One region of the Microbacterium hominis genome, then DNA from elsewhere that is predicted to be linked to it. Evidence: predicted binding sites of a transcription regulator. Region 1 holds the regulator's gene; the other holds the start of a gene.

Region 1 (4,478 bases):
TGTGGTGCGCGTCGATGTCGGTGTCGCCCGAAGCGCGCACCGTGAGGTCGGTCAGCGAGTGCTTGGCGAACGCCGTCAGCATGTGGTCGAAGAACGGCACGCTGCTGTCGATGCGGCTCCGGCCCGTTCCGTCGAGATCGAGCTCCAGCTCGACCGTCGACTCGCTCGTGGCACGCCGGATCGACGCGGTGCGGTGCGTGGCGGTCATGCGGCCGAGTCTATCGACGCGAGCGCGTCCAGGAACGCGGTGGTCTCCTGCTCGGTCCCTGCCGACACCCGCAGGTGGTGCGGGATGCCGACGTCGCGGATGAGCACGCCCCGGTCATAGAGCTCCTGCCACGTGCGGGCCGGGTTGTCGACGCCGCCGAACAGCACGAAGTTGGTCCACGATTCGTAGGCGACGTACCCGAGCGCCTCGAGCGTGGCCGAGATGCGATCGCGCTGATCGACGATCTCGTCGACCATGCGCAGCATGGTGGGGGCGTGGCGGAGGGCGGCGCCCGCCGCCGCCTGCGTGAGCGAGCTGAGGTGATACGGCAGCCGCACGAGTCGGAGCGCGTCCACGAGCGCGGGGTCGGCCGCGAGATAGCCCACGCGCGCACCCGCGAAGGCGAAGGCCTTGCTCATGGTGCGCGAGACGACGAGCCGCTCGCGCCCGGGAAGAAGCGTGAGCGCGGAGCGCTCGTCGCGCGGAGCGAACTCCTGGTAGGCCTCGTCGACGACCACGATTCCCAGGGTCGCGTCGTAGACGGCTTCGATCACGTCGAGCCCCATCGGGGTGCCGGTCGGGTTGTTGGGCGCGCACAGGAACACCACATCGGGTGCCGCGTCGGCCACCTGGGATGCCGCGGAGGACGCATCGACCGAGAAGTCGGCCCCACGCTCGCCCGCGATCCACGTCGCTCCGGTGCCGCGCGTGAGCAGCGGGTACATCGAGTACGTGGGTGTAAACCCGAACGCCGTGCGTCCTGGACCGGCGAACGCCTGCAGCACGTGCTGGAGCACCTCGTTCGAGCCGTTGGCGGCCCAGATCTGCTCCCGCGTGAGTCCGTGGCCGAGGTAGTCGGCGAAGCCCTCCCGCAGGGCGGTGAACTCGCGGTCGGGGTACCGGTTCACGTCGCGCAGCGCGAGAGCGATCGAGTCGAGGATGTCGTCGGCGACCTCCTGCGGCACCGGATGCGTGTTCTCGTTGACGTTCAGGGCGATGGGCAACGGAGCCTGCGGAGCGCCGTAGGGCTTCTTTCCGCGGAGGTCGTCGCGGAGGGGGAGGTCGTCGAGGCGAACGGTCACCTGTCCCATGGTAGGGCGCGGTGGGGCCCGGACCGCGGCCGGTGGATCAGTGGGAGTACTCCGCGGGGATCGCGAGGCGCTGACCGGCCTGGAGCGAGACGCCGTCGAGGGCGTTCAGCCGCACCAGGTCGTCGACCACGTCGCGCGGGTCGGCGGCGGGGGCGACCTGCTGCGCGATCGCCCACAGCGTGTCGCCGGACTCGACGATCACCGTCTCGAAGGAGCCGACGGGCGCCCCGGCATCGCGGGACGCGAGTGCGGCGCCGCCCCCGAGGACGACCGCGCACAGCACCGCCACGGCGGGCAGGGCGGCGAGGGCGGCGAGCACGCGCCGGCCTCGGACGGTGAGGCGGAGCCGGGTCGCCGACGGGACGGTCGGGGCGGTGAGAACGGGGCTGAGAGCGGTCATGTCTCCTCCAAGGCCGGGAAGAGATTCGCACCCGCCGAACGGCCGGGTGCGCCGGATGCGAATCTCTTTTCCGAATCTATCTTCGATGCTGGAACCTGTCAACGATCGGAACCGAACCGCTTCTGTCGAAGCGACACGCGGGATAACATGCGCCCGCGCGGGCGGTGAACCGGATACGGTTTCGATACGGACACCCCACCACGGGCCTCCGACATTCGAAGACCGCTGCCCGTCGGGCGGCGAGACGGGAGCCGACATGAGCGAGTCGACCGGGCGCGAGAGGCCCCAGACCCGGCGCCGCAAGAGCCTCAGCGACAAGCAGCTCGCGATCCTCGAGGTGATCCAGCGCTCTATCGCACGGCACGGCTACCCGCCGAGCATGCGCGAGATCGGCGACGCCGTCGGCCTGAAGTCGCTCTCGAGCGTGACCCACCAGCTCAACCAGCTCGAGCTCAGCGGCTACCTCCGGCGCGACCCGGGCAAGACACGGGCGATGGAGGTGCTCATCGACCTTCCCGGCACCGCCGCCGAGAACCCGGCCGACACCGCGCCGAGCGTGGGCGACGCCGCGCTCGTGCCGCTCGTGGGCCGGATCGCCGCCGGCGTGCCCATCACCGCCGATCAGCAGATCGAGGAGATCTTCCCGCTCCCGCGGCAGCTGGTCGGCAAGGGCGACCTGTTCATGCTCAAGGTCAGCGGCGAGTCGATGATCGACGCGGCCATCTGCGACGGCGACTGGGTCGTCGTCCGCACGCAGGCCACGGCTGACAACGGCGACATCGTGGCCGCGATGCTCGACGGCGAGGCGACGGTGAAGACCTTCCGCCAGCGCGACGGCCACACCTGGCTCCTCCCCCGCAACTCCGCGTTCGAGCCGATCCTCGGCGACGAGGCGGTCGTGCTCGGCAAGGTCGTGGCCGTGCTGCGCACGGTCTGAGCGGCGCGGGCGCTACCGGCGGGTCGCCGCGACCCGCTATAAGGGGAGTCATGACTGCCGATGCCGGGCCCCCCGTCGACCCCGACGCGCAGGCGCTGCGCGCCCGCCTCGCCGAACTCGAGGCCGAGAACGACCGACTGCGCGCCACCCAGAGCACCGCCGTTCTCCCCGACCTCGCACCCGCGCCGCCCGCGGAGCGGCCCCGCGGGCGCTGGCGCGCGTTCCTGTCAGCGCTGTGCATCGTGATCGCCACGATCCTGGTGCCGGTGTCGATCGTCGCCGCGTGGGCACGGGTGGAGCTCGTCGACGAGACGCGCTTCATCGAGACGTTCGCGCCGCTGGCCGACGATGCCGACGTGCAGATGCTCGTGGCCGATCAGGTGACGGCCGCCATCGACGAATCGCTCGACCTCGAGGGGATCACCGACGACCTCTTCGACGGCCTGCAGAACCTCGACCTGCCCCCGCGGGCGCTGGCGGCGCTCGACCTGCTGCGCGCACCGGCCGCTCAGGGCCTGCAGGGGCTCGTGGACACCACCGTCATCCGCCTCGTGCAGTCCGACGCGTTCTCCGACGTCTGGGAGACGGCACTTCGCGCCAGCCATCGATCGCTCGCGGCGGTGGCAGCCGGCGGCACCGCCGAAGGGGCCGTCGTCATCGGCGCCGACGGCGAGCTCGGCATCCAGCTCGCTCCCGTCATCGAAGAGGTCAAACAGCGTCTCGTCGACAGCGGCGTCGGCTTCGCCTCGTCGATCCCCGTCATCGACCGCACCATCGTGGTGGCCCAGAGCGACGCGCTCATCGTCGTGGGGACGGTCTACAACATCGCGGTCGCCGTCGGGTGGTGGCTCCCGGTGGTGGCCCTCGCCCTGTTCCTCGTCGGCATCCTGATCGCCCGGCGCCGGTCGACCGCGGTGCTCGGAACCGGGGTCGGGATCGCCCTGGGCAGTGCCGTGCTGGCCGTGGGCCTGGCCATCGCCGGCAGTGTGCTGCAGCTGAGCGCGCCCGCCCTCGGCGTCTCGGCGTCCGCCCTGGCGTCGGTGTACGACCAGATCACGAACGCCATGCGCGACACGGCGGTCGTCCTGATGCTCATCGGCGCGATCATCGCGGTGATCGCGTGGATGTCGGGCCGCTGGCGCGGGGCCCGCGCATCGCGCGCGGCGGTCGCCTCGGTGAACGCGGGCCTGCGCGGCGCGGCGCAGCGACGCGGCGTCGACACCAGCTCCGTCGGCGCCTGGCTCTACGCCCAGCGACTGCTCGTGCGCATCGCGCTCGGTGTGCTGGGGGTCGTGTGGCTGCTGCTGCTGCGTCCCCTCTCGCTCGGCGACGTGTTCCTCGTGCTGGTCGTGTGGCTCCTCGCGTGGTGGGTCACCGAACTGCTGCAGCGACGCCCCGACGAGCGGTCGGACGCCGCGGATCCGGGCGAACCCGAGGCCGCGGCATCCGACCGGGAGACGGCGGCGACCTAGACCGGCGCGCCCACCTTCTCGCGACCGGCCCGCGCGGCGGTCACGAGGTTGCGCAGCGAGGCCACGGTCTCGTCGTAGCCACGCGTCTTGAGCCCGCAGTCGGGATTGACCCAGACGCGGCGCAGCGGCAGATCGGCCACCGCGCGGTCGAGCAGGGCCCCGACCTCGTCGACGGACGGCACCCGCGGCGAGTGGATGTCGTAGACGCCGGGGCCGACCCCCGCGGCGAATCCCGAGCGCGCGATGTCGCCGATCACCTCGCCGCGGCTGCGGGCCGCCTCGATGGAGGTGACATCCGCGTCGAGGGCGGCGATGGCGTCGATCACCACGTCGAACTCCGAATAGCACAGGTGGGTGTGCACCTGCGTCT
Region 2 (4,478 bases), 510 kb from region 1:
TCGCGCAGAGTGGCGATTTTCCGAAACGAGCATGTAACAGTCGGCAACGTCTCGACACGCCCCGTCACGACAGTGCGGATGTCGGGGGCCGCAGCTAGCGTGGGGACATCGCGGCGAGCCGGGCGGTCCCGGGCTCCGGTTCATACCCAGGAGCGCATGCGGGTTCGACTCCCGCCGTCGCGTCTACGGCGTAGCCTCCTCCGCACCGGGACTCTGACTCCTTCGACGAGCGGCGCGATCCACCAAGCCCGGCGCCTCTCGCCACGCGCTGACCGTCAAGCGTCCGAGGCGTCGGCAGCCGCCCGGCCTACTTCGTCGCTCATGGCAGGGCTCGGCGGGTCGTCCTGCTCCGTATCTCCAGAGTCATCGCCGCTGGCGTCCCCCGCGGCTGCACCGCTCGAATCCGCCGGGTCGCCGCTCGGGATGACGCCGATCCCGACGGCCTGGTGGCTGTGCTCGGGTTCAGAGTCGGTGTCGCCCTTCGGTTCGTCGCCGGGCTCCTTCTCGATGCTCGGCTCCTCCAGTTCGTCTGTGGTCGGCTGGTCAGCCTCCCGACCTTCGTTCTGCGTGTTATCGGTCATCGCACTGCTCCTCACTCAACGGCGGGTGGATCCTCAGACTCCGTCGATCCGTGAGGCGCGGCAACGGCCTTGACGCCGCGCCAGACGACGGTAAGGTGCGCGTCAGATTGATCGGAAGGCGAAGACAAGCCCCCTCAGTCCCCCGGCGGCCTACGCAGCCGCTTCACGTCCGTGCGCTGGTTCTTCGCCTGCAGGCGCCGCTCCTGCGACCCGCGCGTCGGCTTCGTCGCGCGCCGCGGGGGTGCCGGTGGCCGCAGCGCCTCAACGACGAGTGCCGCGAGGCGGGCGCGGGCGGCGTCCCGATTGCGCAGCTGAGCGCGATGCTCCGACGCGACGACGGTCAGCACCCCGCCGACGAGCCGGCCGCTCAGACGCGCGAGCAGCCGCTCCCGCTGGTGCGGCGAGAGCGCAGCCGAGCCAGCGATGTCCCACATCAGCTCCACGCGCGAATCCGCCGTGTTGACCCCCTGCCCGCCGGGTCCCGACGACCGCGAGAACCGCCACGACAGCTCGGCCTCCGGAATCGTGAGCCGTGCGTCGATACGCAGCCCAGAGCGGTGCGCGGCGGTCATGCATCCATCATCCCTTCCCTCGCCGGCGGCTCGGCTGCCGACCCGACCATCGGGCGGCGGCCCGCCGCAACGGCGTTCGCGATCTCCCGCACACCGTGCTTCGGCAACTCGCACAGACTGCGCTTCAACACGCCCCGCGCGAGAACGTCTTCGCGCGGGCGTCCTCGAGGTTATGAGGCGAGGCGTTCTTCGCCACGGGAGAGCGAAGGAGTTTCGAACAAATGTCCGAGGGTGGTGACATGATGAACCCATGAGCGAAACAGCCACCACACCCGCCGAGGTCGCCGCCGCGCGCCTGGCTCCCGTGGTGGCCGAGGTCGTCGATATCCGTCGCCAGATCGCGTCGTTGCAGGCCCGTGAAGCCCGCGCCCTCGCCCGAGCAGGCGAGATCGCGGAGGAATGGGCGGATGCCGAACCCGCGCGTTCCGACGCCGAGGTAGCCCGACGCTCGGTCGCCGCGGAGATCGCGGCAGCGCTGCGGGTCTCCGACCGCACCGTGCAGCGGCAGGTCGACGAAGCGGAGCGGATGGTCGGGCGGTTCCCCGAGACCGTCGCGTCGCTCGAGGCCGGGCGCATCTCGCTCGTGCACGCACGCATCATCGTGGAGGCCGGCGACCGAATCGAACGCCCCGAGCTGGTCGCCGAGTATGAGTACAGCGTGCTCCCGTACGCCGAAGCCGAGTCCGCATCGCGGCTGCGCCCGGTCGCCCAGCGGCGAGCGCAGTGGTTCCTCGACGAGACGATCCGCGAACGCCACGCGGCTGCGTCGCGCACCAGCTGTGTGCAGGTGCACGACCTCGACGACGGCATGGCCGACCTCCACGTCACCGGACCGGCGGTGATCATCCACGGCATCCACGACCGGCTCACCCGCATGGCGCGCGACGTGGCCGATGCCGACGCCCAGGCGATCCGCGATGCGCGCGCCGCGCTGGCGGCGGCGGAGCGGGACGAGTGTGCGGACGGCGCGGCAGCGAGCGCTACGGGCGCGGCCACGAACAGGGCGGGCGACTTTCTGAGCGCTGCAGGCGACCCGGCGAGCGCCCCGAACGACTCCGCGAGCGCCGCAAGCGACCCGGCGAGCGCCCCGGGCGACTCCGCGACCTCAGCAGACCAGGCCCGCGCCCACCTCCACAACCTTGTCACGGCCCGGCGGTCGCTCGATGCGATCCGCACTGACCTCGTCGCCGACCTCCTGCTCGCGTCCGACCCAGTCGCGCACATCGGCACCGCGGAGACGGGGCTCGGCGCCATCCGGGCGACGGTGCAGGTGACGGTTCCCGTGCTGACGCTCATCGACTCCCCGGTCGATGACCCGTTCGACGCGGTGACGCTCGCCGGCCACGGCCCCATTGACCCCGATACGGCGCGCGAGCTCGCCCGCACTGCTCCGGGGTGGGATCGCATCCTCACGCACCCGATCTCCGGCGCCGTGCTCGCCGTCGATCGGTATCAGCCCAGCAGCGAGATGCGACGCGCACTCGCGGTGCGCGATCAGCACTGCCGCTTTCCGGGGTGTCGACAGTCGACCGCGCGCAGTGACCTCGACCATACGATCGACTGGCAGAACGGCGGCAAGACGGCGGTGTCGAATCTCGGTCACCTCTGTCGACGGCATCACACGCTCAAGCACCACACACCATGGACTGTCACGCAGAAGACAGCCGGCGTGCTCGAGTGGACGAGTCCGGGCGGCCGCCTTTACCCCGACCATCCCGCCTCGGGAGTCCACTTCGCCACCGACGCCGAGTTCGACCCCGCGCCGTTCTGACACCCGGCTCCGTTCATAGGTCGTGCCGACTTGAGAGGGTGCCGCGAGCACTCCCTCTCTGCCAGACTCCACCCCATGTGGATCGCCTGGATCGAGTTCGACCTGCTCCTGGGCGACGTGCACTCGCTCAAGGAGAAGCGCGGCATCCTTCGCCCGATCCTCGCCGACCTGAGCAAGCGCACCGAGGCCGCCGCGGCCGAAGTCGGCGCGCACGATCTGCACCGTCGGGCGCAGGTCGGCCTCTCCGTCGTCGGATCCGAAACCGCCCACGTGCGCGACGTGCTCGACCGCGCCGAGCGCCTGCTCGCCGAGGAGCACCCCGAGGTCACGCTCCTGTCCGCACGCCGCGGCCTGCACTCCAGCGAAGACTGACGGGGAAGGACTGGCGAAGAGGACTCAGCGCACGCGCAGCGCCCCGGCGTCCACTCGCACGGTGAAGGTCTGCACGTCGCCGACTTCCTCGCCGTCGATCTCGAACGGCACCGGCTCGGGGAGCTCCACCCGCATTCGCTCGCCGACCAGGTGGCGTGCGGTGTCGGCATCCAATGTCGCGCTCTCTTTCGCGAAGAACCGGCGGATGCCGTTGTCCCACACGAACGAGCGCACGGTGTCCAGCCACCCGGCCACCGAGTCTGCGCTGACGACGAGCACGTCGAGCTGCCCGTCGTCGACCGCGGCGTCGGGCAGAATCGCGACCCCGCCCTGAATGGTGCCGCAGTTGCCGACGATCAGCGTGTGTCCGCTCACGGTCTCGGGCGCGCCGTCGTCGACCTGCAGGGTGAACTCCACCACCTCGGACTTCTCGACCGCCCGGCCAAGCGCCTCGACGTAGGCGAGCCAGCCGGCCTTGTCCTTGAGGTCGTCGTCGGTCTCCACGAGCATCTGCGCGTCGAGCCCGAAGCCGACCATCACGGCGAAGCCCTTCTCCTGACCGTCGCCGGTGTCGATCCAGCCGATGTCGACGCGCCGCTCGTCAGTCTCCAGCGCGCGCTCGATCGCCGCCTCCACGTCGCCGATCGGCACGTCGAGGTTGCGCGCGAGGAGGTTGCCCGTCCCCTGCGGCACGATCGCCAGTGCCGCATCCGCCCCGGCGAGCACCTCGGCGACCGCACGCACGGTGCCATCGCCGCCGGCCACGATCACCAGCTCCGCCCCGGCGGCGAGTGCATCCCGGGCCGGGCCGTGACCGGGATCGTCCTCCGTGGTCTCGAACCATTCCGCGGCGGCGCAGGCATCCGGGTCGACCTTGTCGAAGGCGTCGCAGAGGTCGTCGCGCGCGATCTTGCTCGGGTTGAAGACGACGGCGAGGCGAGGAGTTGTCATGCCGCCACTCTGGGCGAGCGGGCGCAACGCGTGCAACCTCTTGCCATCGGGAGCCCCGGGCGGTAGCGCGGCGCGGTGAGGCCGCGGTGCGCCGATACCATCCCGCTCGCGGTCAGGCAAGGCCCCGGCATCCATGGCACCGCGGCCGTAGCGTCGTTCTCGACGTCCCGAAAGGATCACGACCATGGCGAGCCAGACGAAGACGAAGACCTCGACCTCCTCGCGGAGCAC

What was found. The regulator LexA, encoded in region 1, represses DNA repair genes until DNA is damaged. The targets are predictions, from matches to a motif close to TCGAACANNTGTTCGA.
Region 2: a site for LexA is predicted at 1,367-1,382, ahead of HQM25_RS13025 (HNH endonuclease signature motif containing protein). Genes of this name have one in related genera too.

Annotation. Positions count from the first base shown of each region.
Region 1 covers NZ_CP054038.1:2,365,113-2,369,590, forward strand. Annotated here, with positions in the region: gene hisB (imidazoleglycerol-phosphate dehydratase HisB) at 1-208, opposite strand, end outside; gene HQM25_RS10765 (histidinol-phosphate transaminase) at 205-1,299, opposite strand; gene HQM25_RS10770 (LysM peptidoglycan-binding domain-containing protein) at 1,337-1,699, opposite strand; gene lexA (transcriptional repressor LexA) at 1,956-2,636, shown strand; gene HQM25_RS10780 (hypothetical protein) at 2,687-4,108, shown strand; gene metE (5-methyltetrahydropteroyltriglutamate--homocysteine S-methyltransferase) at 4,105-4,478, opposite strand, start outside.
Region 2 covers NZ_CP054038.1:2,870,917-2,875,394, forward strand. Annotated here, with positions in the region: tRNA gene HQM25_RS13010 (tRNA-Met) at 110-183, shown strand; gene HQM25_RS13015 (hypothetical protein) at 276-581, opposite strand; gene arfB (alternative ribosome rescue aminoacyl-tRNA hydrolase ArfB) at 716-1,153, opposite strand; gene HQM25_RS13025 (HNH endonuclease signature motif containing protein) at 1,404-2,924, shown strand; gene HQM25_RS13030 (DUF503 domain-containing protein) at 3,000-3,296, shown strand; gene HQM25_RS13035 (diacylglycerol/lipid kinase family protein) at 3,321-4,247, opposite strand; gene HQM25_RS13040 (Dps family protein) at 4,432-4,478, shown strand, end outside.